Regions from separate parts of the Bacillus sp. N1(2025) genome, predicted to be linked through region 2. Evidence: riboswitches for the same ligand, from Rfam matches in the RefSeq annotation. Region 2 holds a riboswitch; the other holds the start of a gene.
The links. A riboswitch is a leader RNA that binds a small molecule or an ion and turns the genes downstream of it on or off. The one in region 2 is predicted to bind S-adenosylmethionine.

Region 1 (7,548 bases), on a different contig from region 2:
TGATGGATCGCGAAAAAGCATCGTCGCTCGGGTTGGCGCCGCTTGTCAAATTCCGTTCCTTTGCCGTAGGCGGCGTTCCGCCTGAGGTAATGGGGATCGGTCCGATTGAAGCCATTCCGCGGGCGCTCAAGCTTGCCGGACTCGAATTACAGGATATCGGGCTTTTTGAATTGAATGAGGCCTTTGCTTCACAGGCCATTCAAGTCATCAGATCGCTTGGGATAGATGAAGAAAAGGTGAACGTCAACGGAGGCGCCATCGCGCTCGGACATCCGCTCGGATGCACGGGAACGAAGCTGACCCTGTCACTCATTCATGAAATGAAACGGAGAAACGAGCAATTCGGCGTGGTGACGATGTGCATCGGAGGCGGCATGGGCGCTGCCGGCGTATTTGAGCTCATTTAAAACAAGGGGGAAACGAAGCATGAAACAGGAAACGGTCAACGTCAAAAAAGGCGGCAGCTTTCTGATTGAAGAGACGGGATATGATCAAATATTCACTCCGGAGGACTTTACAGACGAACATAAAATGATCGGAAAAACGACAGAAGACTACGTCGTAAACGATGTGCTTCCTTATATTGATGAAATTGAAAATCATCAGTTCGAGCATTCGGTCAGACTGCTGAAAAAAGCCGGAGATCTCGGCCTCCTCGGAGCAGACGTGCCTGAAGAGTACGGCGGCATCGGCCTGGATAAAATCAGTTCAGCCTTCATTACGGAAAAGTTTTCACGTGCCGGCAGCTTTTCGCTGTCTTACGGCGCTCACGTCGGGATCGGCTCATTGCCGATCGTGTTCTTCGGAACGGAAGAACAGAAAAAAACCTATTTGCCGGACTTGGCTTCAGGACAAAGAATCGCGGCATACGCCTTAACTGAGCCCGGTTCAGGTTCAGATGCCCTCGGCGCGAAAACGACGGCTGTTTTGAATGAAGCGGGCACACACTATATTCTTAACGGAGAAAAGCAATGGATTACAAACTCCGCCTTTGCAGATGTCTTTGTCGTCTACGCTAAAGTGGACGGAGATAAGTTTTCCGCATTTATCGTAGAAAAGAACTATCCGGGCGTGTCAACGGGACCGGAAGAGAAAAAAATGGGGATTAAGGGTTCGTCGACAAGAACGCTGATTTTAGATCAGGCGGAAGTCCCGAAAGAAAACCTTCTAGGCGAAATCGGAAAAGGCCATGTCATCGCCTTTAATATCCTGAATATCGGGCGCTACAAGCTTGCCGTCGGCACAATCGGCGCTTCAAAACGGGTGATTGAGCTGTCCGCCGCTTATGCAAACCAGCGCCGGCAATTTAAAACGCCGATCTCAAGCTTCACGCTCACTCAGGAAAAGCTTGCGACGATGTCAGCGCGGCTTTACGCCATGGAGAGCTCTGTATACAGAACAGTGGGCTTATTCGAAGATAATATGAGCAGACTGACGGAAGAGGAGCAAAAAGACGGACGCGAAGTCGCGAAGTCAATCGCCGAGTACGCGATTGAATGCTCGCTCAACAAAATGTGCGGTTCTGAAACGCTTGATTACATTGCCGATGAAGGCGTTCAAATTCACGGCGGTTACGGATTTATGCAGGAATATGAAGTGGAGCGCGCTTATCGCGACTCAAGAATCAACAGAATTTTTGAAGGCACAAATGAAATCAACCGCCTGATCGTAACGAGCACGTTCCTGAAAAAAGCCGTAAAAGGTCAGCTGCCGCTCTTTGAAAAAGCAAAAGCGCTCCAAGAAGAACTCATGATGCTGATGCCTGAAGAGCCGGGCTCAGAACCTCTTGAACAGGAAAAATACATTGTCAGACAGGCGAAAAAGATCGCCCTCTTGACAGCGGGTCTCGCGGCGCAGAAATACGGCAAAGAGATCGAAGGCGAGCAGGAAATCATGGTGAACATTGCCGATATTGTCAGCGCGCTTTACGCTTTGGAATCTGCCGTCCTCAGAACGGAAAAAGCAATTGCGGCGGACGGTGCCGAAAAAGCCGCGCAGAAGCTGTTATATACGGAAATCTTTGCTCAGGAAGCCCTTCAGAACATTGAAGCGCACGCCAAAGAATCACTGATCGCCATGGAGGAAGGAGATTCCCTCCGCATGATGCTTTCCGTGCTGCGCAAACTGACGCGCCTGACGCCGAAAAACCTCATTCAGAAAAAACGTGAAGCGGCAGCCGCCGTCTTCCGTGAAGAAAAATATACGGTCTGATCACATGCTGAAAGCGCTCCTTCATCAGGGGCGCTTTTTCATGAAGCAACGTTATAGGTTTTTACAAGTGATTGTGTTAAAATAACGACGATCATTTACAAGGGGTGAAGAAGATGTCGTTAAATTTTTACTGGTACCCTAAATGCGGAACGTGCCGTAATGCGAAAAAATGGCTGGAAGACCGCGGTAAGGAAATAAACGAAATACATATCGCGGAGGAAACTCCGTCGAAAGAAGAAATTAAAGACCTCTATGAGAAGAGCGGTCTTGAGCTCAAAAAGTTTTTCAACACGAGCGGAATGAAATACCGCGAGCTGAACTTAAAGGAAAAACTGTACCATATGTCAGAGGACGAACAGCTTGAACTCCTGGCATCAGACGGTATGCTCCTGAAACGCCCGATTACGACAGACGGCGAAAAAGTCACTGTCGGCTTTAAAGAAGACCAATTCGAAAAATATTGGATGTAATGCCAGGTTCAAAGAATTATGGTATCTTCTTATTATAAGAAAAAAATGGAGGGATTTAGATGAGCACACCGAAAGAAATGCGTTATTCCAAAGAGCACGAATGGGTCAAAGTTGAGGACGGAAAAGCCCGTATCGGGATTACACATTTCGCGCAAGCCGAACTTGGCGACATCGTCTTTGTCGAGCTTCCGGAAGTCGGCGCCGAAATTAAAGCGGACGAGCCATTCGGCAGCGTGGAATCCGTCAAAACCGTATCCGAACTGTACGCACCGATTAACGGAACGGTGACGGAAGTGAACGAAGACCTTGATGACAGTCCTGAATTCGTAAACGAGTCTCCGTATGAAAAAGCGTGGATGATCGTCGTGGAACCGGCTGATGCTGAAGAAATCGAAAACCTCATGACTTCCGAGCAATATGACGAAATGACACAGGAAGACTGATCGGATAGCAAAGGGGCCATTTGGACATTCTATCTGTAACGGGAGGTGTCTAAAATGGCTTTTGATAAACAAAAGGTCGATGTGACGGAGAACGTTACGGGCCGCTTTCAAAACGGCCGGTTTTCCTTGTTTCATGAAAATGAAGCCATCGGCGAGATGACAGGCATGGACCAGTACGAGCTCAAACAGGGCTTTTCATTTGAAAATCAAAAATTTTATAAAACAGCCGATGTCATAAACGGCAGCGATCCGAAATATGTCGATTGCGATTATGAGAATGGCTGGTGTTAACAGTTGGCGGTGAATTTCACTGCCTTCTTTTTCAATCTGACGCTAAAACAATCGGCAGGTGACGCGCTTATGTACAACGGAGATGAAAAGGTCATTATCGTAGAAGGAAAATCTGATAAAATCAAAGTCAGGGAAGTGCTCATCGAACCCGCGGAAATCGTCTGTACTAACGGAACAATCGGCCAAACCGAACTGGAAGATTTGGCGGACCGCCTGTTTGACAGAGACGTCTATATTTTAACGGACGCAGATGACTCCGGAGAAAAATTAAGAAAACAGCTGAAACGGGAGCTTCCCGAAGCGCGCCATATTTATATAGACAGAACATACAGGCAAGTCGAGTCGTGCCCGGGCCATCATCTCGCATCTGTGCTGATCAGAGCCGGCTTTGATGCTGACACTGTATTTTTGAAAAAGAACGACCTGAGGTGGTAATCATGAAAGAACTCCAAGAAAATGAACTCGAATCGATTCAGGATGACGTTTATCTCCTGTATTTGTACACCCCGTTTTGCGGCACATGCCAGCTGGCGTCCAAAATGCTTACTGTCGTCGAAGAAATGCTGCCCGGCGCCGCCTTCTATAAAAACAACGTGAATTATTCCCCCGCATTCGCCAAAGCCTATCAGATTGAAAGCGTTCCGTGCTTTTTGCTGTTTAAAGGCGGAGAGCTTGTTGAGAAAGGATACGCCTTCCGCTCCGTTTCCTATTTATATGAGCTGATTAAACAAAAAACATCGCAAACGTTCCCGATGTGACAATATTTACAGGAAAATGTCGTGCGGTTTATAAAGGGTTCTGTCCGTTAAAAAGAGAAAGTGTATGTATGGCCATTAAAACGGGAGGTTATACGAGTGGAGAAAATAGAAGTTTCAGAGAATGACGGACAGCATCTGTTTTTGAAACCGCTATTAAACGCCTCAACGCTGCTGATTACATTCCAAGGAGAAACAGAAGCCTTAACGGTCTCAATTAACGGACAGGGAGAAATGAGGAAAACGTCGGTTTCAAAGGAAAAATCTAATTTGACCTTTTACGGAAACCAGACGGAAATCATCCATCTCCTGCATGGTGATGTCTCTTTGCAAAAGCTTATCCAAAGCGGAAAACTCAAAGTGAAAGGATCATTCAGAGCTCTGCTGAAGCTGGAGGCCATCCTCTGGCTGACAAACGGATTTTTTCAGGCGATCAGTAAACGGCCGTAACTGCCAATCTACTATGTGACAATAGCTTCCAATATTTATTTTATTGACTTTTTATCATTCGCCGTGCTATTCTACAGTAAGAATTTCCGGACGAAAATACGATATGTTTTCTCTTATCAAGAGAGGTGGAGGGAAGTGCCCTATGAAGCCCGGCAACCATCAACAATGTTGAAATGGTGCCAATTCACTCGAAGCGGTCTGCTTTGAAAGATGAGAGAAAGGCCTTTTTCAATCAGCCTTTCTGCTCATTTATGCAGAAAGGCTTTTCTTTTGCGGAGAAACCCGGAAGATTTCTTAGAATAGTGTAAGGCGGGTGATTGCTTTGATCCATCTTCAAAATGTTTCAAAAATTTACAAAGCGAAGCATGGGGATGTCAATGCTGTCCAAGATGTCACTCTTGATATCAAAAAGGGCGAAATATTTGGAATTATAGGATATAGCGGAGCTGGTAAAAGTTCCTTAATCCGTCTCCTGAACGGCCTTGAAAAGCCGACGTCGGGAACCGTGGAAGTCGCGGGGACGGAATTAAATAAAGTAAGCAGCCGCGGACTGAGAAAAGCGCGCCAGGAAATCAGCATGATCTTCCAGCATTTTAACCTTCTGTGGTCGCGCACCGTCCGGGAGAACATTATGTTCCCGCTGGAAATCGCCGGCGTGAAAAAAAGCGAACGGATCCGCCGCGCTGATGAATTGATTAAACTGGTCGGATTAGAGGGGAAAGAAAAATCTTATCCGTCGCAGCTGAGCGGCGGTCAAAAGCAGCGTGTCGGCATAGCCCGGGCGCTCGCCAATAATCCGAAAGTCCTTCTGTGCGATGAAGCGACATCAGCGCTTGATCCGCAGACGACCGATTCAATTTTGGATCTTTTATCCGATATAAATGACAGACTCGGTCTGACGATCGTGCTCATTACCCATGAAATGCACGTCATCCGAAAAATCTGCAACAGAGTCGCCGTCATGGAAAACGGGAAAGTCGTTGAAGAAGGCGAAGTACTCCAAGTTTTCAGAAACCCGCGCGAACTGATGACCAAGCGTTTCGTTCAGCAGGTGACAGAACCGGAGGAGACGAAAGAAACCATCCAGCATTTTCTGCAGGAAACAGCGACAGGAAAAACGATTCAGCTTTCATTTGTCGGGCAGGCCGCCGAGCAGCCCCTCATTACGGAAATGATCCGAAACTTTGATGTGGACGTCAATATTCTGCAGGGGAAAATTTCACAGACGAAGGACGGAGCCTACGGTTCTTTATTCATTCATATTGACGGTCAGGAAAAAGAAGTAGAAAACGTGATCCGGTTCATCAAAGACAAACAGGTAGAAGCAGAGGTGATCACAAATGTTTGAAAAATGGTTCCCGAACGTTGATATAACCGAGCTGTGGACGGCCACATACGAGACCCTTTATATGACGGTCATCGCATTAGTTTTTTCATTTATCATCGGAGCGATTCTCGGTCTTCTGCTCTTTTTAACGGGCAAGGGAAGCTTATGGGAAAATAAAATCATTAACACCGTGATCGCGGCGGTCGTTAATATTTTCAGGTCTATTCCGTTTCTTATTTTAATTATTCTGCTTCTCGGCTTTACTAAGATTTTGGTCGGATCGATTTTAGGACCGAACGCCGCATTGCCGGCGCTGATTATCGGCTCCGCGCCGTTTTACGCCCGTCTTGCGGAAATTGCGCTGCGGGAAGTCGATAAAGGAGTCATTGAAGCTGCCAGATCAATGGGAGCAAAGACATCGACGATTATCTTCAAAGTGCTGATTCCTGAATCAATGCCTGCGTTAATTTCAGGCATCACCGTTACGGCCATCGCCCTGATCGGATCTACCGCCATTGCCGGCGCCATCGGTTCAGGCGGACTCGGAAACCTTGCATATGTAGAAGGCTACCAGTCCAATAATACGGATGTAACGTTTGTAGCGACAGTATTTATACTCATCATCGTCTTTATCATTCAGATTATCGGTGATGTAATTACAAATATAATAGACAAAAGATAAGGGAGGATTTACATTGAAAAAGATTGTATTAAGTGCGCTGCTGCTTGTGTTCGCGGGAGTTTTGGCCGCCTGCGGATCAAACGGCTCAAATAAAAAGGAAATCGTCGTCGCCGCGACAAAAACACCGCATGCTGAAATCTTAAAAGAAGCGGAACCGCTCTTGAAGGAAAAAGGCTACACATTAAAAGTAAAAGTGCTGAACGATTACAAAATGTACAACAAAGCGTTAGCTGATAATGAAGTGGATGCGAACTTCTTCCAGCACGTTCCTTACCTTGAACAGGAAATGAAAGAAAATAAAGATTACAAACTCGTGAATGCCGGAGCCGTTCACCTTGAGCCATTCGGAATTTACACGAAAAAATACAAATCACTGAAAGACCTGCCTAAAGGCGCGACCATCATCATGACGAACAATGTCGCTGAACAAGGCCGTATGCTGGCGATGCTTGAAAAAGCCGGACTGATCACACTTGATCCGAAGGTAAAAACGATTGAAGCCACTACGAAAAACATTACGAAAAACCCGAAAAACCTGACATTCAAAAAAATCGCCCCTGAATTAACGGCGAAAGCATATAATGAAGAAGAAGGCGATGCAGTCTTCATTAACGTCAACTATGCGATTCAAAACAAACTGAATCCGTTAAAAGATGCGATTGAAGTGGAATCAACGAAAAACAACCCGTACGCAAACATCATCGCCGTACGCAAAGGTGACGAAAAATCAGAGAAAATCAAAGCGCTTATGGAAGTGCTTCACTCTAAGAAAATCAAAGACTTTATTGAGAAAAAATACGACGGAGCCGTGCTTCCCGTATCTGAATAAAGCGAAAACCCCGGATGAATCATCCGGGGTTTTTTTCGGGTATTAATCGGAGAACTGTCCATAATAAAAAGGAAGGTTAACGATTGGAGG
Region 2 (7,548 bases):
TGGATCGTATTCATCTCGTACTCCCTTTTCTAAACATAATAGCTGAAACCGGCAATTGGCAGATATCGCTTTCGACCCTGCCACCCTTGCCGAATGGCGTGTTGCTTACTGAACAAAGGGTAATATCAAAGCGGGATCGCGTCAATAGCGGCGCTTATAAAAGCTTCATTCCGTTTGAACGTCATCCGCCCGCTGAAAGATAAAAACAAAGCCCTGATAAGAGGGCTTTTGTCTGTTTCAGGCGAGTTCTTTATACATGATCACATGCGGGCCGATGCCGGGTATGTCAAAGGGGCTGCCCGTGCTTTTCCAGCCGAGCTTTTCGTAATATCCCTTTACGTGACATCTGGCGTTGCACCAGACAAGCGCCGCCCCCATATCTGCCAGTTTCCGTTCCGCATAGGCGATTAACGTGCTTCCCGCTTTTTGCGTCCGGTATTCCTCAAGCGTCGCCATGCCGCGCAGCTGGTAGGCGGGCGCTGCCTGTAAAGCCTGCTGGTTCTGCGGGTAGAAAGAAGCGATGCTGATCAATGTTCCGTCGTAAAAACCTCCGAGATGAAAGGCTCCTTTGACGCTGTCCTGATCATATTTACAATCCTCAATCGTCTGATGGGGGCGCAGCACGCTGTGTCTGATCGCGTATGTGTCTTCTGCGGTGATGGGTTTTACTTCAACCATGAAAAAATCCTCCTTTGCTTGATTCTTTTTCTGTATCGTACCATGAAAAAGCCGCCTGTCATATCAGGCGGCTTCTTTCGCGTCAATGCAAATATACATCAGCCCGCTTTTCATCCTTTTGCTTAATATAAGCTGCAAGCTCTGACGTCAAATCAGAACGGAGAAACGGGGTGATTAAATAAATTCCGTTAAACAGTTCGCACGCCGTGTCGAGAAGCGACTTGGCGATGGCGAGGCCTTCGGCTTTCTGCTTTCGCTTGTCTTCGCCGGCGAGCGCCATTTTTTCGCGGATGCTGTCTGACAGCTTAATGCCCGGGATTTCATGATGAATGAACTCTGCGTTGCGGCTGCTCGTTAACGGCATGATTCCGATATACACCGGTGTTTTGAGATGCTTCGTTTCATGATGAATGTCAATGAGCTGCTGCTCCGAGTAGACAGGCTGGGACACGAAGTAGTCAGCTCCGCACTCGATTTTTTTCTCCAGCCGTTTGACTGCTTTATCAAGGTGGCGGACATTCGGATTAAATGCTCCGGCTACGGAAAAGTTCGTTTTCTTGCCGAGCGGTTTCCCTGATAAAGAAATGCCCTCGTTGAATTGTTTAATCAGCCTGATCAAGTCAAAGGACGTTAAATCATAGACGGAGGTAGCCCCCGGAAAGTCGCCGATTTTTGAAGGATCGCCCGTGATGGCTAAAATGTCGGTGAGCCCGAGCGTATCCAGCCCCATTAAATGTGACTGAAGGCCGATGATGTTGCGGTCTCTGCATGTAATGTGAACGAGAGAACGGATATCAAGGCGCTCTTTCAGCAATGAACCGCAGGCGGCATTGCTGATCCGCGGTGTCGCCAATGAATTGTCAGCGAGCGTCAGCGCTTCTATGCCGGTTTCTTTTAATTCAGCCGCTGCTTGCAGAAATTTGTCAAAATTCAATTTTTTCGGCGGATCAAGCTCTACGATAATTGACCGTTTTTGAGCGGCGATTTCGTTTAAACCCGGCTCGGTCCGTTCATTCCGGACGGAGATGACTTCTTCTTCCCGTCTGATTTTCACTTCTTTATCAGTGACGGGAGAAAGTCCGCGGACCGCTTCAGCCATGGCTCTGATATGGTTTGGCGTCGTACCGCAGCAGCCGCCGATAATGCGCGCGCCCTGAGTGCGGAACTGTACGGCGCTCTCCCGGAAATAGGCATCGTCCGTATCATAAACAAGCCGGCCTTCTTCTAAAGACGGAAGGCTGCTGTTCGGATAGACCGATAAATAAGCGTCACGGAAAATCGGCACTTCGGTGAGCGCTTCAATCATGTGGTACGGGCCGAGCCGGCAATTGATTCCCGTTATGTCAGCGCCGAGATCGGCAATGGACCTGAGGGCTTCCCGAAGCGGCGTTCCGTCCTGCAGCACGCCCTGTTCGTGCATGGATACGTTCAGCATAATCGGAAGTTCCGTTTCTTTTCTCGCGATCTTCAGCACTTCGCGGGCCTCTTCTAAATCATAGTATGTTTCCAGAAGCAGACCGTCCGGCTCTTCGTGCAGCAATAAATAAAGCTGCTCCCGAAAGCTGCGTTTAATCTCCTCCAGGCTGTAGGCGTTTTTGTTAAAGGTGCGGATGCCGCCCATCGTTCCCAATACATAAGCGCCGTCTGAGGAAGCGCGCGCGATTCTGACCGCCTCCTGATTGATTTTTTTCGTTTCATCCTCAAGTCCGTATCTTGAGAGCTTAATAAAATTCGCGCCGTACGTATTTGTCTGGATGATGTCTGCCCCGGCTTCCACGTAAGCCTTATGTATCCGCTTGATTTCTTCGGGCTTTGATACGTTCAGTTCCTCAAAACATCTGTCAATGCCGTAGGAATAGAGGAGAGTGCCCATCGCGCCGTCCCCGATTAAAATCCGTTCTTCTAAGTCTTGTAATAGTCCCATTGTTTGCCTCCTTCATCACATTCAGCAAGGAAAAAAGAGAAATAAAAAAAGTCTTCTTAAGAAGAAGACTTTGTAATCATTTGTCTCTCTTCTTATCTTCCAAGCTGTTTTTAGCTTGCTGGATTTAGCACCTTGGTCATGGTTTGGGTAAACCACTACACCGGTTGCTGAAGCGTCGTCGGGCCAGTCCCTCGGCTTCTCTTGATAAGAACGTTCATGTAATTGTCATGGGTTTCCAAAACTTAACTGTGAAAATCCCTTTCTCCAAATTTACCGAAAATAGAGACAATAATCAATAGGAATCACATAATTTATCTAAAATTAATAAATTGAACGTCAATCGGCAGGTCTGCTCCGCGGACGGCTGCAATAATCTGCTGCAGATCATCTTTATTTTTTCCGGTGACGCGCACTTGGTCGTCCTGAATCTGCGACTTGACCTTCAAGCCGGAGTTTTTAATCACCGCGTTGATTTTTTTGGCATTGTCTTTATCAATGCCCTGTACAAGCTTCGCGCGCTGGCGCACCGTGCCTCCAGTTGCATTTTCGATTTTGCCGTATTCAATGTTTTTCGTCGGCACGTCCCGTTTGATCAGCTTGCCGCTCAGCACATCTTTGAGCTGATTCAGTTTAAACTCGTCATCAGAAATCAGGACAAGTTCTTCCTTTTCTAACTTCACATCGCTTTTCGATCCTTTAAAGTCATAGCGCGTGCCGATTTCTTTCAGCGTCATCTGAATCGCATTCTGCACTTCGGGAAATTCAACTTTGGATACAATATCAAAAGAACTTTCTTTTGCCATGAGAAAACCTCCTATAACATTTCACTTATGAGTTGATTATAGTAGAATAAAGAGAAATGTCCAACAGCATAAAGCATGAATTTATGCATATTGGAAAAAATGAGAAAAACATCAGCCTCATACGGGCGAATCAGGAAGGACGATAACATGAGACCAGGGCAGCAGCTCACGCTTAGTATAGATCACCAAACCGATTTCGGTTATTTTTTAACCGACGGCGAGGATACGGTTCTTTTACATAACAGTGAAATCACAGAGGATATCGAAGACAGAGATGAAGTGGACGTATTTATTTACGTCGATCATCAGGAAAGACTCGCGGCGACGATGAAAAAGCCGCTCATCAGCTTTTATGACTACGGATGGGTGGAAGTGACGGACGCTGTGGAAGATATGGGCGTATTCGTCGACGTCGGTCTGTCAAAAGACGCGCTCGTCGCAACGGAGCACCTGCCTCCGTACAAATCCGTCTGGCCGCAAAAAGGAGACAGACTGTATTGCATGCTGAAGGTGACAAGCCGCGGGCGCATGTTTGCCAAACCGGCGCCTGAGGATATCATCAGTGAATTATTTACGGATGCAGAGGAAGACGTCATGAATAAAGACCTGACAGGCACGGTGTACAGACTGATTGCATCAGGATCTTTTCTGATTACCGATGAAGGCATCCGCGCGTTTATTCACCCTTCAGAAAGAAAAGAAGAGCCGAGACTCGGCAGCCGCGTGACAGGGCGTGTCATCGAGGTAAAGGAAGACGGCTCCGTCAACATGTCCCTGCTGCCGAGAAAGCAGGATGCGCTTTCGGTTGACGCGGAAGAGATTCTGACCTACCTGAGATCAAGAAACGGCGCGATGCCTTACGGAGACAAAAGCCATCCTGACGATATCCGCGAACGGTTTCATTTAAGCAAAGCCGCCTTTAAGCGGGCGCTCGGGCACCTGATGAAAAACGGCAAAGTGTATCAGAAAGACGGCTGGACATACGAAAAACAATAAATGTTCTGCAAAAACATCGGTGAACCAAAACCGATGTTTTTTATTTTCTCAAAAGCTGCTATATTCCTCATTTGTTTAACATCCTGTTTTATTGAAATAAAATATTCTGACATCCGAACCGATATATAACTATAGAAAAAACAAAAGGAGAGTTTCAATGAAAAAAATGGCGATATTTGCGGCTGTACTGCTGATTGCGCTCAGCACGGCGGGATGTGCCGGCAAATCTGAGGAAACGGCGGCCGAAAAAACGAAAACAATCGGCATCATGCTGACAGACAACGGCCTCGGCGACCAATCATTTAATGATTCAGGCTTTCAAGGTTTGATGAAAGCGAGAGACGAGCTCGGCATCACATTTGACTATCGGGAAATAAAAGATACCGGTACATACGAAAAAGGACTGACCCAGCTTGTCCGGGAAGGCAATGATCTTGTTGTGGGGCTCGGTTACAGCATGCAGGCGGATTTAGAAAAGGTCGCCAAAAAATATCCGAAGCAGCGGTTTGTGCTGATTGATTCCGTATCAGACCTGGATAATGTCACCTCCGTCACGTTTAAAGAGGATGAAGGAAGCTTCTTAGCCGGAGCGCTGGCGGCTATGACGAGCAAAACCGGCACGATCGGATTTATCGGCGGTTCAGATGCCGACGTCATTAAACGGTTTAAAAAAGGCTATCTGAAAGGCGCGGAATCAGTCAAACCGAAAATCCGCGTGCTGTCGGACATCAGCGGTACGTTTGATGATGATAAGCTCGGGAAGCGCATCGCCCAAAACATGATCCGAAAAAAAGCCGATGTCCTGTTTACGGCGGCCGGCTTCACGGGCGTCGGCGCACTGAAAGAAGCGGAGGCGCAAAAAGTATACGCCATCGGTGTTGACAGCGATCAATATTACACCGCCGAGCACGCCGTTATCTCTTCTTTAGTGAAAAATGTCGACCATGTCATCTATGAATTGGCGAAAGATTTAAAAGACAACAAGGAGATCAAAAGCGGTGAGATCGTTTACGGACTGAAGGAAAACGGCATGGAATTAGCCAAGATCAGAGTTGTCAAAAACGCAGGCGGGCTGGCGAAAAAGATCACGGATATGAAAAACAGCCTGATTGAAAAAGGAGGCGATCTGAAGTGACATTACGGACAAGGCTGCTCGTTAACGCAGCCGTTACGATGATTTGCTTCGCCGCCGTCATCGGCTTTACCATCGTAAACATGATGAAGATTCAGGCTTCAAATGAAGATGAAGTGGACGCGCTGTTAAACGTCCAGGAAGCAAAAGCTGACCTTAATACGTTAAAAGAAAGCATCACCGGCTATTCCTATACGCTCGCAGACGCCCAGAAAGAAGATGTGCGAAGCTATATGAAAAGCAGCTCAGACAAACTGGCGGCGCTCGAAAAAACGATGACGGACGATGCGGACAAAGCCGCTTATGACAAACTCGCCAAAAAATACGAATCGTGGCAGGCGGAGGCGGACGCTGCTCTTGATTCGAAAAGCCCGGCTGAAGCGACAAGGACGGCGGCCCGCATCAACGGTCTTCTGAATGATATTTATATGCTGAATCTGAAAAGCCGGGATCACTATGAAGACATGCAGAAGCAGACGGCTGACCAGATTCAGTTTATCGTTTACAGCGCAGCCGTGCTGACCATCGTGATACTTGCCGTCACCGTCATATCTTCCATCAGGCTGACGAAGAGAATAGCAGGGCCGATCCGCCGCATGGCTGAAAATGCCCGTCGTATTGCGGGAGGGAATCTTGCTGTTGAAATGCTTGATTATAAAGGGAAGGACGAACTGAAAGAGCTGAATGACTCATTCGGAATGATGGCTGAACAGCTCCGCACCTTAATTCAGGCGATCGGAGAGGTCGGCCGTGAAGTCGAGACGTTTGCGGAAGGTTTGACGAAGGAAAACCAGACGCTGAAGGACATGACCGAGCAGGTGTCCGTGTCGACGGAAGAAATGGCGCAAGGCTCCCAAACCATTTCAGAAGATCTGCAGCATGCGGTGCAATTCATTGAACAAATGGATGAACATTCAAAGGCGAACGCCGAACGTTCAAAACAAACGACGAGAAGCAGCGAAGAGACGATTGCGGCGGTGGCTGCGGGGCGCGGTGCTTTAGCCGAGACCAAGCAAGCCATTGATAAAAGCAATGAGACATCAAAAGAGATTTCCGAAGCCGCCGATCTCTTCATAAAGCATGCGGCAGGCATCAGTATGATGGCGCAGACCGTTTCTGACATTGCGGGCCAGACCAATCTGCTGTCATTAAACGCCGCAATCGAGGCGGCCAGAGCAGGCGAGGCCGGAAAAGGATTTGCCGTCGTTGCCGAGGAGATACGGAAGCTCGCAGACGGATCAGCCAAAGCGACCGCGCAGATTTTCGATATGGTAAAGCAAATTGAAGACGGCATCACGTCTATTACCGGAGCTGTCACGACCGGCGTCGCTTTAGCGGACAGACAGCAGGAGCTGATGGAGAAAACGTCAGAATCATTCGCCCATATTGAACAAAAAGCCGCCCATATTAAAGCGGAGCTTACTCAATTGGATGGACGGATCATCGAATCGAAACAGCTTGGTGAGCAAGTGCTGCATCATGCCGAAAGCATCAGCGCCGTCGTTCAGGAAACGGCTGCAGGAAGCGAAGAGATTTCTGCCTCCGCGCTTGAGCAGCTGTCTTCTTTTCATAAAATGGCGGAAAGCGTCAATAATCTGGTGAGCCTGACAGAGCGGTTAAACGATCAGGTCCGCCGGTTTACTTTGTAACGGGCTTTTGCCCCGCCCCTGATTTTTGCAGCCTAGCATGAGTAACTTCTGAATGAAACACAAATACTGAATATACATGTGTTTATATTTATTCTTTTTCGTGAAAGGTGAAAAAAGAAGGGAGGAATCGGGATGGATGAACAAATTCCGCATGAAAAGGGTCTTGATAATAGTCTGGCTTTATTACGCGATGGGTATGTATTTGTGAAAAAACGAGCGGAGACTTATCGCTCAGATGTGTTTCGCGCCCGTTTATTAGGGAAGACATTCATTTGTATGAGCGGAGCGGAAGCCGCAAAGCTTTTTTATGACACAGAACGATTTCAGCGGCAGCAGGCCCTCCCCAAACGGGTGCAGAAAACGTTA

Region 1: linked by a shared signal. The riboswitch ahead of metN (methionine ABC transporter ATP-binding protein MetN) and the one ahead of ACNFN4_RS11550 (bifunctional homocysteine S-methyltransferase/methylenetetrahydrofolate reductase) in region 2 are both predicted to bind S-adenosylmethionine.

Annotation. Positions count from the first base shown of each region.
Region 1 covers NZ_JBLTJB010000003.1:257,613-265,160, forward strand. The annotation lists gene ACNFN4_RS09065 (acetyl-CoA C-acetyltransferase) at 1-407, shown strand, start outside; gene ACNFN4_RS09070 (acyl-CoA dehydrogenase family protein) at 427-2,211, shown strand; gene ACNFN4_RS09075 (arsenate reductase family protein) at 2,325-2,681, shown strand; gene gcvH (glycine cleavage system protein GcvH) at 2,741-3,124, shown strand; gene ACNFN4_RS09085 (YusG family protein) at 3,179-3,415, shown strand; gene ACNFN4_RS09090 (toprim domain-containing protein) at 3,485-3,850, shown strand; gene ACNFN4_RS09095 (thioredoxin family protein) at 3,853-4,173, shown strand; gene ACNFN4_RS09100 (SCP2 sterol-binding domain-containing protein) at 4,270-4,620, shown strand; SAM riboswitch class I at 4,731-4,837, shown strand; gene metN (methionine ABC transporter ATP-binding protein MetN) at 4,943-5,968, shown strand; gene ACNFN4_RS09110 (methionine ABC transporter permease) at 5,961-6,629, shown strand; gene metQ (methionine ABC transporter substrate-binding lipoprotein MetQ) at 6,643-7,458, shown strand.
Region 2 covers NZ_JBLTJB010000004.1:223,553-231,100, reverse strand. The annotation lists gene ACNFN4_RS11560 (pentapeptide repeat-containing protein) at 1-14, opposite strand, end outside; gene ACNFN4_RS11555 (GNAT family N-acetyltransferase) at 238-678, opposite strand; gene ACNFN4_RS11550 (bifunctional homocysteine S-methyltransferase/methylenetetrahydrofolate reductase) at 761-2,602, opposite strand; SAM riboswitch class I at 2,692-2,813, opposite strand; gene ACNFN4_RS11545 (YajQ family cyclic di-GMP-binding protein) at 2,914-3,405, opposite strand; gene ACNFN4_RS11540 (CvfB family protein) at 3,505-4,401, shown strand; gene ACNFN4_RS11535 (BMP family lipoprotein) at 4,559-5,536, shown strand; gene ACNFN4_RS11530 (methyl-accepting chemotaxis protein) at 5,533-7,182, shown strand; gene ACNFN4_RS11525 (cytochrome P450) at 7,315-7,548, shown strand, end outside.